4 regions of the Rhizobium acaciae genome follow, and region 2 is predicted to be linked to each of the others. Evidence: predicted binding sites of a transcription regulator. Region 2 holds the regulator's gene; each other region holds the start of a gene.

Region 1 (5,917 bases), on a different contig from region 2:
GCCCGACCTCAGATCGAGGGCGCTGCCTGCCGCAAGGATTTGTTTCGAAATCTGGTTCATCGTGGTTCCCTCGCAATACTCAAGGTCACGCGACCATGGCTTGCATTACGTCGGCGGGGTGCGTCGACGACCATGAAAAATCATTCCCGGCATTGATGACGCCGTCAGCGCAATCGCCGCCCGCCGGATCGTCGTTGTCGAGAAAGGCGATGACTTCGTTGGCGAGCCTGTCGTCGGCCGGTTGCGGCTGTGTCGTGTCATGTTCCACCAGCCCGCCCTGAATGAGGATGGCGTCTGAATAGAGCTGGCCTGCCAGATAGGTCGTCTGGCCGAAACTGTCGTAGTCGACGATTTCGGCGATGTTGACGACCGCATTGCTGCCCGTGTCGATTGTAACCGTTGCGTCGGGATTGTTTTCAAGGATGGTCGATGCCGCCAGGGTCACATCGTCGGAATCGCCGAGGATGCTGACCTGCTTTATGATCGTCATGTCGTAGAGATTGCCGGTGATATAGAGCACGTTGAGGCCGGCATAGCCCTGGAAATTCACATCGAAGGACAGCCCTTCCGGCATGTTTGGATCGCGGTCCTCGATCGCCTTCTGCGTCGCGGCCATATAGTCCGGCATGGCTGCGAACGGGCTGTCCGTCCCGACATTGTGGATCGAGGCGAAATTCCAGATCAGGTTGTCGCCCGTCTGTATGTCGGCGCCGGGATCGACGCCGTCTTCCGCCCGCACCCAGTCATTGTCGTAGAGCAGCGAGATCTGCGTGATGCTGTTGATGTCGAGCACGTTGCCGCCGATGATCACCAGATCATATTGCAGGCCCATCTGGAAAAACGAGGAGAAATTGATCGAAGTATTGCCGCCCGTCAGAACCGTGGATTCGGACCCTGAGGTGGTGACCGTCATCGTGTCGTTGTCGGTGACGAAGTGATACTGCTCGATCCACTGGACGAAGGAGACGTCGCCGTCGATGACGCTGACGCGCCAGCTGTTGGGGAACGTCGGCTCGGCTGCATCTGTGTCGGTGTGGCTCGATGCTTCGAAGGTGCTGTGTTCGAAGAGGGCGATATTTTTGGCGATCGTTTCCGCCGCCTCGCCCGATCGGTCGGATGAATGCAGCGTTGAAGCGATCTCGTCATTGTCGCTGTAGACAAAGGCCTGGGAGATCGCGTCGACCTGGTGATAATTACCCATCACCGCCGTGACCGAGGTGATGACGCCGGTATTGATCACCGAGGCGACGTTGACGACGAGATTTGCACCGGCGGTCACCTCAAGGCTGTTGCCGCTCGGGTCGTCCTGCTCGACGGATGTATTGCTGTCATCGGGCTCTTCCGGGAGCTTGGCGAGACCGCGGTCGGGCAGGAAGTCGTCGAGAACCGGTATATCGGTCTCGGCCTTGCCATTGATGTAAACGGTGTCGTTGACCCCGGGATCGAGGCGGACGAACTCATGCGTCGCGTCGGTGCGGAGCGAAGTTGTCCCGCTGTCCTCGGTATTTTGAGCATTTTGGATATAGACTTCGAGATCCTCGGCGACTTTCAGCGCGCCATCATAGGTATCTGTCCGGTGGAGGCTTGCAAAAGGCGTGAAGATCTCGGCCTTTGTGCTGAAATCCGCGAGCTGCTCGATGACGAAGCTCGTGTCCCGCGGCGCATGGACGCCATCCGTCATATCGAGATAGTCGTCGTCGTAGAGAGCGTTGACCTGGAGGACATGACTGATCGCCGAACCAGGCCCGGCAAAGATTGTCAGTTCCGGCTCATCCGTGAGCACGATATCTGTAGGATCGCCGAAATGCGGTAACGGGATGTCCTTTCCGGCGATCGCCGCCAGCTTCTCGAGGCTCTCTTCGAAGACGCGGCCGAAATGGCGCGCCGGGCCAAATTCGATTTCGTAGCTGCCGCTTTTGTAATCGATGCCCGGATCGTAATCCTTGAGCTGGAGATCGGAAGAGAAGGCGGCGGTAAAGGCATCCTGATCCGGCAGAGCCGGTCCATCCGCGCCCGGTCCTGCGCCTTCGGCATAGTTGGTACGCAACCTCATCTCGTCGGTCGTCATCTCGAAGAGACCGATGAAGTGCGCAATGATTTCCGAAATCTTCTCGATATGCATGGTTCGGCCCTCCCATTCGAGATGACGATCGGCCTTGGTGGCGCCCGCCGGGAGCCGTGGTGTGGTCGTCAAATCGTTTTCAAGCAGTCAAACTGCACCGGCTTGAGCCGGTGCAGTTCGTCTTGGTCGCTGGAGGTCAGTGTCAGGTGCTGGTGTCCTCGCCGACGTCGGAGGCATGAGAATTGCCGCCGATGACGCTGGAGTCGACCGTATTGCTGAGCAGGTTCGCACCCTGAACGAGCTCGAGGTGGAAGCCGGAATTGGCAAGGATCGCCGAAGCATCGGCCGCGCTCGAACCAGCGGCGTCGTCGCCGGCCTTGAGATCCCAGCCTTTGCCGTCCATCTCCATGCCTTCTGCGCTGTCGGCGGTGCCGCCATTGGCATTCAGGTGGTTCTGAGCGCCTGCGTTGTCCATCTTGGTGTTCCAGGCGCTATCCTGGTCGGCCAGATGGTTCGCCTGGACCGCGCTGAAGCCGCTGTCATTGCCTGCGCCGGTCAGCGAATTGTTCAGGATGTTGTCGACGTCGAGAGTGAAGGAGAAGTCGTCCCCGAGGTTGAAGGTGAGGTCGTGTCCGGCAACGCCGAGATTGGAGTCCTTGACGTCCTCGATGACGGCGAAGTCTGTGTCCGTCTTGTTGAAGCTGTCGGAGGTGTTGTTGCTGTCGGTAACCGTCTTCGTATCCGTATCCGTCTCCGTAACGGTCTTGATATCGGTGTCGGTCACGGTCTTCGTATCGGTGTCCGTGATCGTCTTGGTGTCGGTGTCGTTGTCGCTGTACGTCTTGCTGTCATAGCTCCAGTCGTAGTCGGTCTTGGTGTCGGTATCGGTGATCGTCGTGGTCTTGGTGCTCGTATCGTCGTCGGACTTGTAGCTCCAGTCATATTCGTTGTCGCGGTTGTCGCCGTTGTTGGCGGCAACATCGATCTCAGCCTTGACGTCCACGTCGACGCTGTTGTCGGTATTGTCGCGATTGTCGCCATTGGCGACGCCGCCGACATAGCCGGTCGAATCGTCCTCGATTTCAGTGGAATTGATAGCACTGTTTGCAAAGCCGTCGGCAAGCGCCCCGACCTTTGTGATTTCGATGTCGTCAGACATTGCACTCTCTCCAGAAAAAAACCGGAGCAGCTTTTCGAAATCCCTCTCATCTCAAATGGGATTTTACTCGCGCTCGCTCCGATGCGGTTAACATCGGCAGATGTATTCGATACCAGTCATCTGCAGCTTCTTCGCGATTTGTTGATCAAACCGTTGGTATTGGGAACGTACGTACTCAGTACAAGGCCGCACATATCCGGCTCCGAATCCTGAAAAGGATAGGGAGTAGTCAGGTTTTCTTTTCGTTGAGTTGCCCTAAATGGAGGCCGTGTATCCAAAACGCATGACAATACCTGGCTTTTCCATGCCGCCACTTGGACGACGATCACAGAATGCTGGAAAAAATGCGGATCGGATAGACACCAATTCGGGCTAAGGCGGATCTGCCCTGCCCGAATAGCCCTCGGACAGCACCTGTCGTCGGAGTACTAAAGATCTGTTCGGCGGCGCCGGCGAGCAGCGATAATCCGGAGCTCCCGGCATTCGCCCCGCGGGGTTGAGGGGCACTTTTCGACGTTTCCCGTCTCATACTCGGCCCGCACCGCATAACTAAAATATGACAATTTGTACTGAAATATTACATTCAACTGATCATTTATAGTCGGAGCAAATATATCCTTGAAGTATCTATTGCGGTGAAAATACAACCAAAGCTTTGTATCGTATCGTTTTTCGCCCGCTAAAACTAATCACTTTGGGCCATTTCCTTCCTTCTCAATCCGTATTAACATAATTAAGAAATGTCTAAAAAATAAAGCGATGACATTTGGGGTCGGCATTTCTTACTATCTAATACCCACCATCGCGCCAAGTTGAGTAAAGTGTAACGCTAGGGGAGGCGTATATGTTCATGACAGGCTCAGGAATGGAGAATGCGGACCAGGGGAGGAAGTTGGGTTCGTCCGGAGATACTATACTAGTGGTGGCCAAGGCGGATCTGTTTTCCGAATGCATGGTAGAAGCACTGGCAAAGAAATTTCCGAACTGTGAAGTGGCAAGCATAACGAGTACAAAGCCGATGCTGGAAAAAGATGCCAGCGATATGAAACTCGTTTTATTCTATCATATACCCGGCCCGGAGCTTCACGAAGCGCTGCAGGCTGCCCGCGAAAACCACCCTGAAACCTCGATCGGACTTGTCGTCGAAGCGATCGACATGCTCGAGCCCTATGTCAGCCGGCTGGTAGAAGCGCGGATCATCGATGGCGTCCTGCCACTCAACCTGCGGCTGGATGTCTTCATGGCTGCAGTGGATCTGCTGATGAAGGGCGGCGAACATTTTCCGTCAGCACTTCTCAATCGCCTCACCAACAAAAACGCCCAGCTGGAGCCTTCGCTCTATCAGACAAAATCGGTCGATGCGGCCCGAAGCAATGCGCTCAAGCTGAGACGCGACAGCATCTCCGCTTTGACCACCCGTGAGGTTCAGATCCTGGATCTCATATGCAAGGGCACGCAGAACAAGATCATCGCCGACAAGCTGCATCTTTCCGAAAATACCGTGAAGGTTCACGTCCGCAACATCTACAAGAAGATGAACGTCCGAAACCGCACGGAAGCTGCATCCCGTTTCTTCAATGAGCATCCGGCCGGTGAAGACGATATGTCGGGCCGCTGGCGCAATTGATCTGACGCTTTTGCTTCAGATTGGGGGGCGTGCAAAGCAGCGCGACTTCTGTCCGAAGCCGCTTGGAGAGCAGATATAAGGCGCCGAGCCGTGATAGGCTACCGTGCGGACCGTTGCTGCAGCCGCGCGCCCGACGCGATTTGCCGGATAGGCATAGGCCTGGGAAACGCGCGGCGCCTCGACCACGACGATGTTCTTTTTCGCGACGATCGCGATATCGTCATCAACGACCGCGCAAGCCGTTGGTCCGATCGCAACAAGCGCCATTCCCCAGACGAACATCGCCAAGCGGAAACGGCGGCCTTTCAGCTGCGTTGTATCTTGTTTTTCTAACATGGCCAAAACCCCTCGCATATGGCGCTTCCGGATGCAAGACCGGCGGTGCAGTTGAGCGCGGCCAATCTCCCGCCTTCCCTTTTATATTGGCTGCATTGAGTGGAGCTTGAGCGGCGGGTGAAAGCACTGTGGCAGAGAAGGGTTAAGTGTGATTAATCATTTGTTACCTTGAAGAATACTTGTGTAATTATTTTGGATACTTGGAATTTTTAAAGTTGACCTTCACGCTAATCGTCTTATCATTTGAGTAGTAGTTCAGTTATCCAAAGAATAACTACAAAGTTATTCACGGCTTTATAGGGAGACTCACGAACATTCGAGCAGATAAGGAAGACTTGAGGTGCATAAATAAATCAAAAGACTAAATACATGGGAAGGAGTTTGTAATGCGTAGTTTCGTTCCCAACGAAGGCTATTCTGAAGCGTCAGGCATACCGGTAGCGCAAACGTTGCGCACCGTTCTTGTGAATGGCGGGGGAGGCTTCCTCGGTTCACATCTCTGCGAAAGGCTTTTGCAGCGCGGCCACCGTGTCATATGCCTCGATAATTTTTCCACCGGCCGCCGTGCGAATGTCGATCATCTTGCGTCGAACACGCGCTTCCACATCGTCGAGCATGATGTTCGCCAGCCCTTCGACATCGAAGCGTCGCTTATCTTCAATTTCGCCTCTCCGGCCTCCCCGCCCGACTATCAGCGGGATCCCGTGGGGACGCTGCTCACCAACGTGCTCGG
Region 2 (5,917 bases):
CGTCTACAAGACGGATTGGATTATCCGCCTGCTCGCCCGGCGCATCAAGGTGTGGACGGGCGCATTGCCCAATATCATCGCCGATTATGCCGTCGTGCCGGAATATCTGAACGAGATCGTCCGCGGCGCCAGTCTGGCGCGCTGGATGGAGCGGCTGTCGGCCGATACGTTCCAACTGAAGGCGATGAACGAGGGCTACGATCTCGTCTGGCAACGCATGCAGACCGAAAAGCCGCCCGGCGAGCACGCCGCCGAGATCCTTCTCGACCTGCTGAAAAAGAAAAAACCCGGTCGTTTCTGACCGGGTTTTCTTTTGGGTTCTTTGGAAGCGATCAGCGCTTCGAAACCGGGATGTAATCGCGCTTCGGTTCGCCGACATAAAGCTGGCGCGGACGGCCGATGCGCTGTTCCGGATCCTCGATCATCTCGTTCCACTGCGCGATCCAGCCGACGGTGCGGGCAAGCGCGAAGAGCACGGTGAACATGGTCGTGGGGAAGCCCAGCGCCTTCAACGTGATGCCGGAATAGAAGTCGATGTTCGGATAGAGCTTCTTCTCGATGAAATATTCGTCGGTGAGCGCGATACGCTCCAGCTCCATCGCCACTTCGAGCAACGGATCGTCCTTGATCCCGAGTTCGCCGAGCACTTCATGCGTCGTCTTCTGCATGATCTTGGCGCGCGGATCGTAGTTCTTGTAGACGCGGTGACCGAAGCCCATCAGGCGGAACGGATCGTTCTTGTCCTTGGCGCGGGCGACATATTCCGGAATGCGGTCGACCGTGCCGATTTCGTTGAGCATGTTGAGCGCTGCTTCATTGGCGCCGCCGTGAGCGGGGCCCCAGAGGCAGGCAATGCCGGCGGCGATGCAGGCGAACGGGTTGGCGCCTGACGAACCGGCGAGACGGACGGTCGAGGTCGAGGCGTTCTGCTCATGATCGGCATGCAGGATGAAGATGCGGTCCATGGCGCGGGCAAGCACCGGATTGACCACATATTCCTCGCAAGGCACGGCAAAACACATGCGCAGGAAGTTCGAGGCGTAGTCGAGATCGTTCTTCGGATAAACGAAGGGCTGGCCGATATGGTACTTGTAGGCCATGGCGGCAAGCGTCGGCATCTTGGCGATCATGCGCAGGCTGGCGACCATGCGCTGGTGCGGATCGGTGATGTCGGTGGAGTCGTGATAGAAGGCCGACAGCGCGCCGACGCAGCCGCACATGACGGCCATCGGATGCGCATCGCGGCGGAAGCCGGTGAAAAAGCGGCTCATCTGCTCGTGCACCATGGTGTGGTGCGTGACGCGGTAATCGAAATCCTTCTTCTGCACGGTGGTCGGCAGTTCGCCGTAAAGCAGGAGGTAGCAGACCTCGAGGAAGTCGCCGTGCTCGGCGAGCTGCTCGATCGGATAGCCGCGATGCAGCAGGACACCTTCGTCGCCGTCGATGTAGGTGATTTTCGATTCACAGGATGCGGTCGAGGTAAAACCCGGATCGTAAGTGAAGGAAGCCGTGTTCTTGTAGAGGGCACCGATATCGATGACGCTCGGGCCGATCGTGCCGCTTTTGACAGCAAGGTCGACAGACTTGTCACCGATTTTTATTGTAGCGCTTTGATCCGTCATGCTGATCCTCCGAAATGGCGGTGGCGCCATAAAAGCGCCATAGGGGTTAAGCGTCCTCACCGATAGCTATATGATCGCGAAGCTAATGCCAAGTTACCGTGATGGCATTTTGTGCATTGCGGTATCACCTTTTAGGCACTGCAGCGATGAGCCGCACGCATATCGGAAGCCGATGATTCGACTGGTCTTTTGGCGCTCGCGATTTTCCCTCATATTTCAATCGATTATTCTTGCTGGATTTGATTGGAGGTTGCATTCTGGCCGCATTCGCAGCCGGGCTTGGGCGGTTCATGCAGGAGTTGACGACAGTCGAATTGCGGCCGGAAGCAGGCGAAGGCCTTGCCGACACCTCCAGTTTTTCACCACCTGCCGTGGTGACGCGACCGACACGGACGCAGTCGGCTACACCATTGCGCCACCGGGTGCCGGCCGCAGCGTCGCAATTGCTGCGTGCCGGCATGCGCATGCTGGGCGAGGAGGCGGACCATGGCCGCCTGTTGCTCTTCTCGCCGGTCTTCCTCGGCGCCGGGTCAGCCGTCTGGTTTCTCGCGGCATCGGATTTTTCTCTCGTTGCATCACTGCTCTGCCTGTTGGCGCTGACCGTGGCGGTTCTCATCGCCAGCCGCAGCCGGGCGGCAGTGCGGGCAACGCTGCTGGCGCTCTCGCTCGTGGTCTGCGGCATGGTCACGGCGCAGTTCGAGAGCCGGCGGGCTTCGACCGTGATCCTCGATTCATCAGTGACGACAACGGTGACCGGCCGTGTCGAGCGGCGCGAAGGCGATGGTCGCGGGCGGTGGCGCTACATTCTTGCGGTCACCGGCACTAAGGCACCGGAACTGAAGCGGCGGCCGGAACGCATAACCGCCATCGCCCGCGGCGCGGACGCGGCCTTCGAGATCGGCGATATCATCACCGGCAGGGCGCGCCTGACGCCGCCGGCAGGTCCGGCACTTCCCGAACTCAACGACTTTTCCTTCGGTGCCTATTTCGATGGCATCGGCGCCAACGGCTTCTTCTACGGTGCACCGACGAAGGTCGATGCGCAAGCTGGTCCCCAGGCTGCCAGATCGACGGCGGAAACGCTGCTCGAAGGGCTCTACCGGCTGCGCAGCGGTATTGGTGACCGCATAAGGTCGATCCTGCCCGGCGACACCGGCGCTTTCGCCGCTGCTCTGGTGACGGACGAGCGGCGTGCCATCTCGAATGAAACGACGGAGGCGCTGCGCCAGTCCGGCCTGGCTCATATCATTGCCATCTCCGGTCTCAACATGGCGCTGTCGGCCGGCATCTTTTTCGTCGGCTTCCGGATGCTGCTCAGCCTCTTTCCTGGCATCGCTGAGGCCTATCCGACGAAGAAGATCGCTGCCGCCGGCGCGCTCATCGCTGTCACCGCCTATTTCCTGATCTCGGGCTTTGCGGTCTCTGCAGAACGCGCTTTCATCATGATGGCCATCATGTTGATTGCCGTCTTCTTCGACCGGCCGTCGATCAGCCTGCGCAATGTCGCTCTCTCGGCGCTCGTCATCATCGTCATTTCGCCGTCCGAGGTCTTGGGTCCGAGCTTCCAGATGTCTTTTGCCGCGACATTGGCGCTGGTCTCGGGCTATCAGCTGTGGAAGGACCGGCGCGTCCGCGAAAACGCCTTCCTGAAGCTGCCGATCGTCAGGCCCTTGGTTACGGTTGCGGGCTTCTTCGGCGGCGTCTTCCTGACCTCGCTGATCGGCGGTTTTTCCACCGCGCTGTTTTCGATCGAGCATTTTCATCGCCTGACCGCCTACGGCCTGCCGGCGAACCTCGCGACGATGCCGATCATCTCCTTCATCGTCATGCCGGCCGGCTTGCTGGCGATGCTGCTCATGCCTTTCGGTCTGGATGTTTGGGCCTGGAAGGTCGTCGGATTCGGCCTCGATCTGGTGATCGCGGTCGCAAAGACGGTGTCCGGCTGGGATGGCAATATCGACGTCGGCCGCTTGCCCGCCTGGTATTTCGCGGTCGCCGTCGCAGGCTTTCTGCTGCTGACGCTGCTCCGCACCCGGCTGCGCCATGTCGGCACATCGATCATCGCGGTCGCAACGCTCATCCTGTTGCTTCTGCCGGTTCCCCGTCCGCCAGATTTGGTGATTTCGGAGGATGGTAGTCTCGTCGCGGTCGTCGAGGCGGCGGCAATGGCTTCCAACCGTGAAAGACCGCCGGATTTCATCTTCGACCAGTGGCAGAGAGCCCTGGTCCTGCCGAGGCACGATCCGCCGAAGATGCTGGATGGTCCTGCTATCCCGCCTGAGGGAGAAGACCGCCGCGTCAGGCTTTCCCGCGATCAGCAGAACGAAGCAAGGACCGCGATGCGAGCGGCCACAGCGGGCGGTGACGCAAACCGCTTTTCCTGCGTCAAGAAGGCCTGGTGCACATCAAGGCTTGGCAATGGTCAGGTGGTAACCGTCATCGACAATGCCGCCTATCTCGGCCCGGCATGTGACGCGGCCGATATCGTCGTGACGTCGGTCCGCCTTCGCTTCAACAATTGCCGCTCGGGTGCGACGCTCTTCACTGGTGAGACGCTGCGCAGGACCGGTTCCATCGAGTTGCGCTTCACGGGCACCGGCCTGGAGGTCGCAACCGCATTCGATGCATTGTCGCGGCCATGGATGCGCCATCGCGCCTATGACTGGCGCAGCAATAGTTTTACCGAATCGGGCCTGGCCAATGTCAGTGATAGCGGCGAATGAGACCGACGAGTTTGCCCTGAACCTTGACACGGTCCGGACCGAAAATCCGGGTCTCGTAAGCCGGGTTGGCCGCTTCCAGCGCGATCGAGGCGCCCTTGCGGCGGAAGCGCTTGAGTGTCGCTTCTTCGTCGTCGACGAGAGCAACGACGATGTCGCCAGGACTTGCGGTGCTGCCGTTGCGGATGATCACGGTGTCGCCGTCGAAGATGCCGGCGTCGATCATCGAATCGCCCTTGACCTCCAGCGCATAATGTTCACCGGAGCCGAGCATGTCCGCCGGAACGACGATGTCGTGGGTATTGTTCTGGATCGCCGAGATCGGCACACCGGCAGCGATTCGGCCCATGACCGGCACGGAGACCGAGTTGCCGTTGTCGGCGACGGGTTTTGCGGGAGCAGGAGTGGCGACCGGCTGCGGTTTGCCGAGGCTGCCCTCGATGACGCTCGGCGAAAAGCCGCGCCGCGGCTGGATGCTGGGGCTGTAGGCCTCCGGAAGCTTGATGACCTCGAGCGCGCGGGCGCGGTTCGGTAGGCGGCGAATGAAGCCTCGCTCCTCGAGCGCTGTAATCAAGCGATGAATTCCGGACTTGGAGGCGAGGTCCAGAGCATCCTTCATTTCGTCGAAAGATGGCGGAACGCCGGATTCCTTCATGCGCTCGTGAATGAAAAGGAGAAGCTCCTGTTGTTTGCGCGTGAGCATCGACGTTGTGACCTCGTGATTGAAACAAATCCAGAACAGACACTATATGTTCCATATGTGTTCCGCAAGTAGCTAAATTTCCGTAAAACTTGGCGCCAACTCGTTGAGATTTTTATTTTCATTCGCCGGATTGGCACAGAAGTCTTGCATTGAGGGTAGCGCTGTCGCACATCTCTTGCCGTTTCCAGGAGGGATATCATGGACGAGCACTCCGCCAAACCGCACCCGCTGGATCATGTCGTGCTGCCGGTCGTCCATATCGATCTGGCGCGCGAGAGGCTTGGCAAGCTCGGCTTCACCGTTGCCGCCGATGCGCGCCATCCCTTCGGAACGGAGAATGCCTGCGTCTTCTTTGCCGACAAGACCTATTTGGAGCCGCTCGGGATTGCGAGCGTCGAGGAGAGCGAAGCATCGGCGCGCCAAGGCAATGTCTTCACCGCCCGCAACCAGGCCTTCCGTTTCCGCTGTGGCGAGGAGGGGCTTTCGGGGCTGGCTTTCGGCAGCAAGGATGCCGGCATCGATCATCAGAATTTCGTTGGCAACGGATCGAGCGCCGGCGAGATGCTGCAATTCACCCGACCGATGACGATGCCGGACGGTTCCGAGGCGATTGCCGGCTTCAAGCTGGCCTTTGCCGGGGACCTGTGCGCGCCTGATCTCCTGCTTTTCACCGTCGAGCGCGTCAATCCGCTGCCGGCCGACCGCGCCGCGCTGGAGACGCACGCCAATGGTGTCACCGGCATAGTCGAGATCGCGCTTTGCACCCCGGAACCGGCAGCCTTCGCCGCCTTCGTCAGCCTTGCCGTGGCGCAATCGGCAGTCGAGAAAACCGGTTTCGGCGTCTCTATCGCGGCGTCGAATGCAAAAATCAG
Region 3 (5,917 bases), on a different contig from region 2:
ACAAGCACGGCTTCAAGTTTCTGAATGTCTTCGTGCCCTCGGGTGTGCCGGGCGTTCTGCTGCCGCTGGTCGTCACGATCGAAATCATCTCCTTCTTGTCGCGACCGATTTCACTCTCGGTTCGTCTTTTTGCGAACATGCTCGCCGGTCACATCACGCTCAAAGTGTTCGCAGGCTTCGTCGCCTCGCTCGGAACCATGGGTGCTCTCGGTATTGGCGGCGCCGTTCTTCCCCTCATCATGACCGTCGCCCTGACCGGTCTCGAGTTCCTCGTCGCCTTCCTCCAGGCTTACGTCTTTGCGGTGCTGACTTGCATGTACCTCAATGACGCGATCCATCCGGGCGGGCACTAAGGATAACGACAACGACGTCAAAGGGCGTCAGTCATTCGCCGCAACAACCATTTCAAAGGAGTTCAACATGGAAGCGGAAGCAGCAAAGTACATCGGTGCAGGCCTGGCTTGCTTTGGTATGGCCGGTACGGCTCTCGGTCTCGGCAATATTTTCGGCAGCTACCTCTCCGGCGCTCTGCGCAATCCGTCTGCCGCTGACAGCCAGTTCGGCCGTCTGGTATTCGGCTTCGCCGTTACGGAAGCTCTGGGCATCTTCTCGCTGCTCGTCGCTCTCCTCCTCCTCTTCGCCGTCTGATATCGGCGAATAGATGGATCACGGCCTGCGATCGCAAGCCGTGATCCTTTGCATTTGCAGTCCACCTGGAGGTGAGCATGTTTTTTGTGACCCCGGCTTACGCTGAGGAAGCACCGGCGGCAGCGACGGGTACGGATGCGCATGCCGCTCCGGCCGCAGGCGAGGTCCATACCGAGACTGGTGTTGCCGAAGGCGGACACGCCCGCGGCCCCTTCCCGCCTTTCGATTCGACGACCTACGCATCCCAGTTGCTCTGGCTGGTGATCACGTTCGGCGTCTTCTATTTGCTCATGCAAAAGGTCATCGCGCCGCGCATCGGGGCGATCCTCGATCAGCGTCACACGCGCCTCTCCCAGGATGTGGAAGAAGCAGGCCGCCTGAAGGCGGAAGCCGACGCCGCCGTCCGGACCTATGAAGGTGAACTGGCCGCTGCCCGTGCCAAGTCCAATGCGATCGGCAGTGCCGCGCGCGACGCTGCCAAGGCCAAGGCCGAGCAGGATCGCCGTGCAGTCGAGGCGACCCTGTCGGAAAAGATCAAGGCTGCCGAGGTCCGCATCGGCGAGATCAAGGCGAAGGCCTTCGCCGATGTCGGCACCATTGCCGAGGAAACGGCCGCAGCCGTTATCGATCAGCTGATCGGCGGCACCGTCGCCAAGGCCGATGTCGCCGCCGCCGTTGCGGCCGCCAAGAAGGAGGTTTGATCGATGGAATTTCTTGATGCGACTTTCTTCGCCTTTGTCGGTCTCGTCCTCTTTCTGGCGCTGGTCGTCTACCTGAAGGTCCCGGGCATGATGGCGAAGTCGCTCGACGACCGCGCCGACCAGATCCGCAACGAACTGGCCGAAGCCAAGCGTCTGCGCGAGGAAGCCCAGCACCTGCTTGTCGAATACCAGCGCAAGCGCAAGGAAGCGGAGGCCGAAGCAGCCCACATCGTTGCCGCCGCCGAGCGCGAAGCCGAAATGCTGACCGCCGAAGCGAAGAAGAAGACGGAAGAATTCGTCACCAATCGCACGGCGCTGTCCGAGCAGAAGATCAAGCAGGCCGAGGTCGAGGCGATGAAGGCGGTGCGTTCCGCCGCTGTCGATCTCGCAATCGCGGCTGCTGAAACCGTGCTCGCCAAGCGGGCCGACGCCAAAATCCAGTCCGAGCTCTTCGGCAATGCCGTCGGCCAGGTCAAGACGCGGCTCAACTGAGCGTTTCGAAAAGATTGAGAGAGAAGGCCGGGCATGTCTCGGCCTTTTCTTTTGTTGGCAAGGCTTGGTCTCTACTCCTCGTGCGGAGGACAATGTGGTGCCGTTGATCCGGCATTGCCACCTCTGTCTGGGCCGGGCCACGTGTCTCTCGCCGTCCTTCGGACCGTCTTAAACAGAGCGAAGGCATATGCCGCAACGTCTCGATTCCCTCTTCTCCCCAGCGGGGAGAAGGTGCCCGTAGGGCGGATGAGGGGGCCGGCGAAGCCGGTCTTTCCCAATAGCGTCCATGCAGGTTTCTGCCGCGATGATATCGTCTCGATCGTATTCAGGGCGCTGGGGAACGGCGTTACCGTCGGCGTGCCGGGATAGGTTTTGCGTGAAGAACGTGCCGTGCGGCCCCCTCATCCGCCTGCCGGCACCTTCTCCCCGAGGGGAGAAGAGGACATGCAGCAACCCCTCCGTTCCTCGCGCGCCCCTTTCAGAGAGCATGCACTTCCTTCTCATTTGCCCGGTCTTCTTTGGGCGACCTATTCGGAAAGCAGCTCGTCCGTCTCAGGACCGTCCTCGGTCTTGCGCAACGGCCTGAAGCTCATCCGGTGCAGCGAACAGGGGCCGTGCCTCTCGATGCCGGCGCGGTGTTGCGCCGTGCCGTAGCCCACATGCGCGGCAAAGCCGTAATCCGGAAACACGCTATGGGCCCGGGCCATCATCCGGTCACGCGTCACCTTGGCGACGATCGAGGCGGCGGCGATCGAGACCGAGCGGGCATCGCCCTTGACCACCGCCTGTCCGGGGCAATCGAGGCCGGGCGGCACGTCGAGCCCGTCGGTGAGCACGTAGCTGGCCGGAATGGCGAGGCTGCAGATAGCGCGGCGCATGGCGTCGAGGCTTGCCTTGCGGATATCCGTCTCGTCGATGCGCGTCGAACTGGAGGAGGCGATGGAGACGGTCGCAGTCGCCAGAATCTGCACGAACAGTTCCTCGCGCCGTTGCGCCGAAAGCTGCTTGGAATCGTTCAGCCCCTCAGGGATGCGCTTCGGATCGAGAATAACGGCGGCAGCCACGACGGGTCCCGCCAGCGGCCCGCGGCCTGCCTCATCGGCGCCGGCGACCGGCCAATGGCCGGCCTTGCGGGCTTTGAGTTCCAGTCGAAAATCCGGCACGAGCGGAGCCGTGTCGAAAAGCAGGGGAGAATCGGGTGGCGTGCGAGGTTTCATGCGGCTGAACCTCGCACGCCAACCCGATTTCCCGCAAGTCCCCGGATCAGGGCGGCGGCCGGGGACCGGTCCGGCGGATGGTGGCGGTCAGGGCCATCCGCGGGAATTGCGCTCGGGGCTCGAAAACAGGCGGTTTTGTCGAGATGCCGATGCGCAAGCTTGAAGCAATTCCAGGAAAAGTGCGGAGCGGTTTTCCGTCTGGAATTGCGTAAAAGGTTAGAGGTAATTCCAGGAAAAGTGTGCAGCGGTTTTTCGTCCGGAATTGCGTAAAAACAAAAGGTTAGAGCAACGACAGCTGCACGCCGCTGCCATCCGGCGGTACGAACAGATCGTCGCGCAGCGGCACGCTGCGTCGCGTCAGGCCGAAACGTCTGGCGGCCATTTCAAAGCGCCGGGCGATCTGCCAGGCATAGGGGCCGGCGCCCTTCATGCGCTTGCCGAATTCGGCATCGTAATCCTTGCCGCCGCGCATCGAGCGTACCAGCGACATCACATGCCGGTAACGATCGGGATAATGCTGCAGCAGCCAGTCGCGAAACAGCGGGCTGACCTCGAGCGGCAGTCTGAGGATGACATAGCTCGCCTCGGCAGCACCCGCAGCCTTTGCCGATTCGAGGATACGCTCCAGCTCGTGGTCGTTTAGCGCCGGGATGAGCGGGGCGGCCATGACAGCCGTCTGGATTCCTGCTTCCGCAAGGGTGTGGATCGTCTCCAGCCGCCGCGGCGGTGTGGCGGCACGCGGCTCCATCGTCCGGGCAAGCTTGCGATCCAGCGTGGTCACCGAGATGCCGACGCGCACCAGGTTCTTACCTGCCATCTCCTGCAGGATGTCGAGATCGCGCAGGATCATCGCCGACTTGGTGACGATCGATACCGGATGGTTCGCCTTGTTCAGCACCTCGAGAATGCCGCGCATGATGCGCCATTCCTTCTCGATCGGCTGATAGGGATCGGTATTGGTGCCGATCGCGATCACCCGCACCTTGTAGCCGGGCTTGGCGAGCTCCCGCTCCAGCAGCTTTGCCGCATCGGGCTTGGCAAAGAGCTTCGTCTCGAAATCGAGCCCCGCAGAAAGCCCCATATAGGCGTGTGTCGGCCGGGCGAAACAGTAAATGCAACCGTGCTCGCAGCCGCGATAGGGATTGATCGAGCGGTCGAAGGAAAGATCCGGCGATTCGTTGCGGGTGATGGCCGTGCGCGGTTTTTCGACCTGCACTTCCGTCTTGAACGGCGGCAGCTCTTCCCACGTCTGCCAGCCATCATCGACGGTCTCCCGCTGCAGCGTCTCGAACCGGCCTGTCGGGTTCAGTCCTGCCCCACGCCCACGCCGCCGATCGACCTCGACTCTCAGACCTGAGGACACGATCATCGCATCGGCAATATCTGCCGTATTGGCAGGCGCGAATGCGGGCTGCCCTGCCAGGGACTGCTCTCTCATCGGATTCTCCCGCGGCGGAAAGCCATCGCCTCCGCCCATTTTGCTGATTAAATTCCTATCCGCAAAACAAGAACAAGGCAAGAACAAAATGAGGAAAACGATGCTGGCAAAATTTTGTGCGGCGCATTATAAATAGTCAATGTTGACGGTTGTTCTCGAATGTCAGGATCAGGAATCTGAGCTGGCACAGACTTTATCGGTATTGGTGGCAGGCGCGGTGGAGGGGCTGGTGAGCGATGTGGTCGTGCTCGATCACGGCTCGCGCGATGGCACCTCGCGGGTGGCCGACGCCGCCGGCTGCCGCTTCCATTCGCAATGGGATATCAAGGACATCGTCCGCGCAGCCCGCGGCGAATGGCTGCTCTTCGTCGAGCCGGGCGCAAGACCCCAGGCCGGCTGGATCGATGAGGTCGCCGAATATATGGCGCTGAACAAGCTGCCGGCGCGCTTCACCGCTTCACGCGGCTACCGGCGCCCGTTCTTCCAGCGTGTCGGCCGGGCCGTGCCGCCGCTGGAGCTTGGTTTGCTGATGCCGAAGAAGCTGGCGCTCGCCACCGCCAAAAGCGGCATGCGGCTCACCGAGTTCGTCAAGGGCCAGAAGCCGCGCCGCTTGGCGAGCGAAATGATTCCGTCCTGGGTCGCGCGCGCTGCTCGATAGGGCCGTCACCCTCTCCATGAGCAAAAGATGGCGCCCAATAGGATTTCGCGCTATAATTCAAACATGGCGCCGTGGAAGCGCCTCGCTTCAACGGAATGGCCATGGAATGCCGGTGAACGGCAGAACAGGTCACCGAAAATCTCCTTTTCTGCCGGGTTCCCGGCGAAAGGAGGTGCGTCATGGCACGCGGCAGGATCTACGGCGTACGCGGTATGATCTATGGCCTGCTGGCCGTCATATTGCCGACATTGGTGATCGCGCATCCGCATTCGGCAGCATCGCAGATGATGCGCAGTTGCGCAGGCCGACCCGAAATCGTCAATTTCCTCGACAAGAACTTCGCCGAAAAGCTCACGGCAGTCGGACTGATCAACCAGAACGCCGTTCTCGAGGTCTATGCCGCCGAAAGCGGCACCTGGACACTCATCGTCACGAACGTTCACGGCATGAGCTGCGTCCTGCTGTCGGGTGACAGCTGGGACACCATGCCCGCCCTGCCGGGCCTTGCGACATAGGGCAAGCGAGAACGGGTTTACTTCGTCGCGCCGCGTTTCAGGTGCTCGTCCAGGCGCGGCATGATCTCGACGAAGTTGCACGGCACGCTTCGATAGTCGAGCTGCCCTTTCAGAATGCCGTCCCAGGCATCCCGGCAGGCGCCGGGCGAACCCGGCAGCACGAAGATGAAAGTGGCGTTGGCAACGCCTGCCGTGGCGCGCGACTGGATCGTCGCCGTGCCGATCTTCTCATAGGAGATCCGGTGGAA
Region 4 (5,917 bases), on a different contig from region 2:
TTGATGGTTTCGGCAGCACCGATCGGCTCGGCAAAGGCGCTGCTCACCTCGACGAGCTCGGCGGTGCGGATCGGATCGATCGGTTCGCAGATGCGTCCGAACATCTGGTCGAGCCGCCGAGCGATCTCCGGACCAAAACGAAGCGTCAGCGGCGCGCGCGGCGTGTTGCCCAATTCGCCGATGGTCTGGAAGCCAAGCGTGCGCAGATCGCTGACGACTTTCCCGGGAAGGCGCAGCAACGATATCGGCAGCTTTTCGACGGCGCGGACGGTCTCACCTGAAGGCACGATGACCGTGTCGCGGCTGATGGCGCGGGCGCAGGCGTGAGCTCCACCCCAGGTGTCGGCGATCGCGACACGGGGCGTGAGTTTTTTTGCCAGGAACTGATTGGCGATCTTCGTCACCATGGCGAGCTCGCCGCCCTGCAGGTGATCGGCACCCTCGGTGTCCATGACGATCCCATCGATCCCATCGACCGCAACAATCGGAGAATAGAGCGTCAGCGCCCAAAGGGTAATGCGTTCGAGTGCTGCAGCATCCTTTGCAGGATCCGCATCGACCAGCATCAGGCCGCGGAACAGCGCCTGTGCTTTGGCCGCCGGCATGCCGACATGGACGCCGGCTTTCCTGGCGGCCGCGTCGGCGGCCGACACCCAGCGTTTCGAGCCGCTCCTGGCGATCACGGCGATCGCCTGTTCAGGCGGAATAGACGGATCGGCGCGACGAATGCGATCCGTCGGCAGATCCGGAAGATAGATCGAGACAACCCTTGTCATCGCACGCCCTCACGAGAAACTCTGCACATTCACCCGCTTTCACGCGCATCAATTCCAGCAACCATTGGGCCCTCCCCACACCCGGCACTGGCAATTCCTCCGACGGCATGACGCTGACCCGCCATCGGGTGGTCGATGCCGTCGGCTGCCCGAAATCATTGGCCTCCGTCTGTCGCCGCCAGCGTCGCACGGCAAGCGCCATCGTGCCCGTTCGCTCAGCCGCCAGCTGCAGCCGGCGCGAGCTGACCATCGGCAGGCGAACGAGTTCACCAACGACTGCGCCGAGCCCGCCGAAGGACAGCCCTTCCTCCATGTTTGCCAGGACGTCTTCTTCCCTGTCGGATTCGACAAAGATCACCCGGTCGGGATGGAGGCCGACCTGGGCGAGCGCAGGAAAAAACAGATCGGGGCGCGTCAGGCACCAGACGATCGGGCCTTTGGTGCGGGCCGCGATGGCCGCCGCACAGAGCGCCGCCGCCGCACCATCCACCGTGCCCGATCCGCCGCCGGCAAATTCGTGCAGGGCGCCATAGGCCAGACCACCTCCCGGCAGGACCGCATCGATTTCCGGCACGCCGAAGGACAGACAGCCGGCCTTTCTGGCTGACACGCCCTCCAGCGAGGCGATGCGCTCGCGCAAATCGGAAATCACCCGTTCACGGGCAGCAGTCATCGTTCACGGCTCCCTTCAAGGTCGTGTTGGCGGCCGACATCATGTCGATCAAATGCGGATGTTCTCTTTCTGTTCCGACCCAATAAAAGAGTCAAGCAACCGGAAGGATGGGAATATTATCCTGAACATTAGAAATCAGCAGAATACCCATGAGAATCAGCCCAATAGCGGCCCGCGGATTTTTTCCGAGCGTTTACGGGCGCTAATCCCTTTGTGTGAATTGCGGGGACAAGTCGGCATCGTCACAGTGTCTTTAAGATTTTTCTGCTGAACTGTCGGCATGCCGAAGCCTCCGAGATCAAAACCCCTCCTTCGCGACACCGAGGCCCCGATCCGTTCCCGGCCGCGAGGCAAGCGCAATCCCGCCCAACCACAGCTGCTGTTCGATCCCATGCCCGAGCGCGTCGAGCCTGCGCTGGCGCAACTGAAGGCCCATCCTCCAAAGGGAAACGAGTGGAGTTGGGAGCTGAAATGGGATGGCTATCGCCTTGCCGTTCATGTCGAGCCGCAAGGGATTAGGATCCTCACGCGTGGCGGCCATGACTGGACGCACCGGTTTCCGGCGATAGAGCAGGCCGCCCGAGCGCTCGGGCCGGCGACGATGATCATCGATGGCGAAGCCGTCGTGCTCGACGATGAGGGGCGGCCGGATTTTGGGCTGTTGCAGCAATCGCTGGGCGCATCCGACAAACAAGCTGGCAACCGGGCCTCTAACGCGGTCCTCTACGCGTTCGATCTTATCTACCTTGATGGCCACGATTTGCGCGGTGTCGAATACCGATCGCGCCGACACCTTCTCGAGGACACGTTAAACGGCCTAAAGAATGATCAAGTCGGCGCCGTCAGGCTATCGGAAACACTCGATGGCGAACCAGCCGTCCTGCTGCAGCACGTCTGCCGCCTCGGCTTGGAAGGCATCGTCGGCAAGCGTCTCGACCGGCCCTATCGCTCTGGCCGGACCGGAGATTGGGTGAAAGTCAAATGCATCCAGAGCGAAGCGTTCTTCATCGTCGGTTATGAGAGGTCGGCGGCGTCCCCTGCCGGCTTCGGCTCATTAGTGCTTGCCGCCTACCGCGATGCCGATCTCGTTCATGTGGGAAGCGTCGGAACAGGCTTCAAGGAAGCCGAGGCCAACAGGTTACGGAAGATGCTGGACACGCTGCGATGGAAGCGAAAGCAACCGCCCCTGCCCTATTCCGGAAGTGCCGACATTGTCTGGGTCGAGCCGACACTGATCGCCGAGATCGAGTTTCGCGCCTGGTCGACTGACGGGAAACTACGTCATCCATCCTACAAGGGCCTGCGCGAACGCCAGGACAATGCCGACGTTTTCCGGCTCGACTAGCGAAACCGGCGCCATACGCTAGATTGTCCTCCATTCGAGCTCGGCGGAGTAGATATCTAGCATGTGCAACCTGTATCGCATGGAAGACAGGGACTGGGTCGCAAAATGGGCCCAGGACGCTGAAAGCCTGATCAACCTGATGCCGGCCTACCAGATGAACCCGGATCAGATGGGGCCGATCGTCCGCAACACCGCCGACGGAAAGAAGCAGCTGGTCCATGCGCGCTGGGGACTGCCCTCGCCGCGCTTTGCCCTTGAGAAGGCGGCCAAAATCAAGGCCGAGAAACTTGCGGCGAAAGGCAAGCCATTCGATCTCGAGGAACTGATCCGGATGGAGGCCGACCGCGGCACGACCAATGTGCGCAAGCTCGGTTTTCCGCACTGGAAACGATGGTTTGGTGTCGAAAACAGATGCCTCGTCCCGGTCACCAGTTTCGCGGAACCGGATCCGGCCAGCCAGGAGGATGGCGGGAACGTGCCCAATGCCTGGTTCGCCCGCGACGAGGAGAAGTCGCTGATGTTCTTTGCCGGTCTCCATGTGCCGCAATGGCAGAGTGTCCGAAAGGTCAGGGACGGCCTGACCACTAACGACCTCTATGGGTTTTTAACCACGGATCCCAACGACCTGGTGAAGGCGATCCATGAAAAGGCGATGCCGGTCCTGTTGCGGACGAAGGAAGAGACCGACATCTGGATGCGGGCGCAGTGGGATGAGGCCAAGGAACTGGCCCGCCCATTACCGAATGACGCGCTGATCATCTCCTCCCGCGAACCGTACGGATCCACGATCGTTTCGAAATCCGGAGAGCTGGTGGAACAGGGCAGTCTCCTTTGACGCCTGGGCTCAGAGCTTGAATGTATCGGAAAACGAAAAAGCCTGCCGCGGGAGGAGGTGCGGCAGGCTTTTCGAAAGAATTGAACCACGGCTGGGAGGAGGAGGGCCGTTGTTCCGTCAGGCTCCCCTGGGAGGAGGAATGGGTCGCCTGAAACACGAAGCTCTGCGGGAGGAGGTGCATTGCTTCGTTGATCCGAAGATATCAGAGGCTGTCCCGACCGCCAGCGCTCAGATCGCAGTGCAGCCATGCGTTTGTTGCAACGCAATATAACTCCTGTGCTCATTTTTCGGCCATTATGGTCGAGACGCCGCTTTCTCTGTGCTGGGCTCGAAACCGAGAACGAATTCGATCACCTTGGCAGAGGACATTTCGCAGGGGTTCAGTGCCGATCCCCGCCCAGCGAATCGATAGAGGTTGAAGCTGACGATATCTGTTCCGCCAAGCTCCTCGCCATAAAGCCAGGTCCGTTTGCCATCCTGCGACCGCTTGACGGTCACGCCCCATGATCGATTACCAAAATATCCGTCGACATAGCCGTCCGGCAATTTCGCAAGCGCGTCTTCGAACGTCGCCTGAATTGTTGGAGGTGTTTTGCCGTTGGCCGTCATGGTGCGAGGCATTCGTCGCAGATCCCGCAGCCATCGTCATCCATGCTTGAGGCCGGACGTAACCTGCGACAGCACGGACACGTCGTTGCATCCGGTGCACACTCTTCATCGCGGTCCGGGGGAAGAATTTCGATACAGACGTTCGACAGGACATCGGCCGCGCTTCGATCCATGCGATGCTCCAGTGTTGGGATACACTAGAGATAGTGAACCTCGAAGGCTGCACAAGCCGGCAGAGATTGCTGTCGGAGATTGGCCAGTGCGGAACTTGTGCCGACCGTCTCAAATTAATTGCCAAGAGCTGCTCTAACCGGCGCGTTCTCACGATTAGCTGCCAACACGGCCCCCGTGCTCGACGTAACATCATTGCCAATCGGCGCCTAAACACGGGCGATCAGCTTGACAGAAGATTAGCGGCTCGGAGATACCTGCAGGGTCTTTTCTAATAGCGGAAATGACGTTGCTGCAAGTTCTGAGGACATTGTGGACGCGGGGAGCAAGTGCCGAACACATGTCGTTCTGAAGGGACATAAGGAAGCAAGACTGTGATCTATGAGCTTAGAATTTACGACTGCGTGCCCGGCCGATTGCCCGCGCTACTCAACCGCTTTGCCGAACATACGCTGGCAATATGGGACAAGCACGGCATTAAACAGGCAGGTTTCTTCACCACAATCGTGGGCGAAAGCAGCCACCGTCTCACCTATCTCATCGCCTGGGAATCGCTAGCCGATCGCGAGGTGAAATGGAAAGCGTTCACCACTGATCCTGCATGGCTCAAGGCCCGCGACGAGTCCGAGCGCGACGGGCAGATCCTCTCCAATATCTCTAACCAGCTGTTGTCGCCGACCGCCTTTTCGGCAGTGAAATAAGACACTACCGATCCCCGCTTGCCGCCAGTCGAAATTTCCACCCGATCGGGTCATCCGCCGAAGCGATGACGAACGGCAGGCTTAGGAAACCGCCAACACTGCCCGTGCAATGCGCACCCCTGGGGGATTCCTTCCAAGGAGTGCGCGTGTCGTGCTCAAGGGAGAACGGAGATGACCGTCTTTCCCGCGCGCCGCTCCGTGGAATTGAAGGTGGCGACCGCATCGTCCAGACTTGAAACCTTGCCGATGTTCGTCCGCAGTCTTCCGTCCCGGACGCGCTCAACGATCTCAGATAGCTGGGCACGGTCGGCCTCGACGACGAAGTCAACCGTGAGGCCATCCACAGGTCGAATATCCGTCGGTCCGACGGCTGTCACAAGCGTTCCTCCCGCCCGGATCAGCGTTGCTGACCGTTTCTGAACATCGCCGCCGATAACGTCGAATACCAGATCGACGCCGCCGACGTCTTCCAGGGTGTCGTTTCCAAGATCGACGAATTCATTTGCACCGAAGTCAAGGGCCTTCTGGCGGTCAGCGGCGCGTCCGGTGCCGATGACATAGGCGCCGGCTTCCCGCGCAAGCTGCGTCACGATCGAGCCGACGGCGCCGGCGGCGCCGTGTGCGAGGACGCTCTGCCCCGCCTGAAGGCGGCCATGCTGAAACAGTCCCTGCCATGCGGTCAGGCCAGATATCGGCAGGCTTGCGCCCACCGTGAAGTCGACGCTGCCGGGCAGCGGCGCGAGATTGCGAGCCTCCACAGCGACGTACTCAGCGAGTGTGCCGTCGCGATACCAGTCAGTCAGGCCG

Evidence for each region. Region 2 encodes LexA, which represses DNA repair genes until DNA is damaged. Its sites were predicted from a motif close to TGTTCNNNNTGTGTTCNG; they were not measured.
Region 1: the regulator LexA is predicted to act here: its motif matches at 3,233-3,250, upstream of OLZ32_RS34125 (fibrinogen-binding protein).
Region 3: the regulator LexA is predicted to act here: its motif matches at 4,565-4,582, upstream of OLZ32_RS09940 (PA0069 family radical SAM protein).
Region 4: the regulator LexA is predicted to act here: its motif matches at 1,509-1,526, upstream of OLZ32_RS21995 (ImuA family protein).

The regions. Positions count from the first base shown of each region.
Region 1 covers NZ_JAPCZO010000031.1:64,066-69,982, reverse strand. Annotated here, with positions in the region: gene OLZ32_RS34135 (type I secretion system permease/ATPase) at 1-60, opposite strand, end outside; gene OLZ32_RS34130 (hypothetical protein) at 86-2,122, opposite strand; gene OLZ32_RS34125 (fibrinogen-binding protein) at 2,265-3,221, opposite strand; gene OLZ32_RS34120 (helix-turn-helix transcriptional regulator) at 4,066-4,848, shown strand; gene OLZ32_RS34115 (hypothetical protein) at 4,864-5,184, opposite strand; gene OLZ32_RS34110 (UDP-glucuronic acid decarboxylase family protein) at 5,571-5,917, shown strand, end outside.
Region 2 covers NZ_JAPCZO010000007.1:221,573-227,489, forward strand. Annotated here, with positions in the region: gene lpxB (lipid-A-disaccharide synthase) at 1-301, shown strand, start outside; gene gltA (citrate synthase) at 333-1,622, opposite strand; gene OLZ32_RS13765 (ComEC/Rec2 family competence protein) at 1,913-4,345, shown strand; gene lexA (transcriptional repressor LexA) at 4,326-5,045, opposite strand; gene OLZ32_RS13775 (VOC family protein) at 5,244-5,917, shown strand, end outside.
Region 3 covers NZ_JAPCZO010000005.1:139,146-145,062, forward strand. Annotated here, with positions in the region: gene OLZ32_RS09915 (F0F1 ATP synthase subunit A) at 1-353, shown strand, start outside; gene OLZ32_RS09920 (F0F1 ATP synthase subunit C) at 421-648, shown strand; gene OLZ32_RS09925 (F0F1 ATP synthase subunit B) at 726-1,349, shown strand; gene OLZ32_RS09930 (F0F1 ATP synthase subunit B) at 1,353-1,841, shown strand; gene OLZ32_RS09935 (ribonuclease HII) at 2,369-3,058, opposite strand; gene OLZ32_RS09940 (PA0069 family radical SAM protein) at 3,339-4,496, opposite strand; gene OLZ32_RS09945 (glycosyltransferase family A protein) at 4,636-5,154, shown strand; gene OLZ32_RS09950 (hypothetical protein) at 5,334-5,669, shown strand; gene moaB (molybdenum cofactor biosynthesis protein B) at 5,687-5,917, opposite strand, start outside.
Region 4 covers NZ_JAPCZO010000014.1:30,215-36,131, forward strand. Annotated here, with positions in the region: gene OLZ32_RS21990 (Y-family DNA polymerase) at 1-776, opposite strand, end outside; gene OLZ32_RS21995 (ImuA family protein) at 697-1,449, opposite strand; gene ligD (non-homologous end-joining DNA ligase) at 1,730-2,794, shown strand; gene OLZ32_RS22005 (SOS response-associated peptidase) at 2,856-3,629, shown strand; gene OLZ32_RS22010 (hypothetical protein) at 3,924-4,250, opposite strand; gene OLZ32_RS22015 (NIPSNAP family protein) at 4,784-5,110, shown strand; gene OLZ32_RS22020 (NADP-dependent oxidoreductase) at 5,266-5,917, opposite strand, start outside.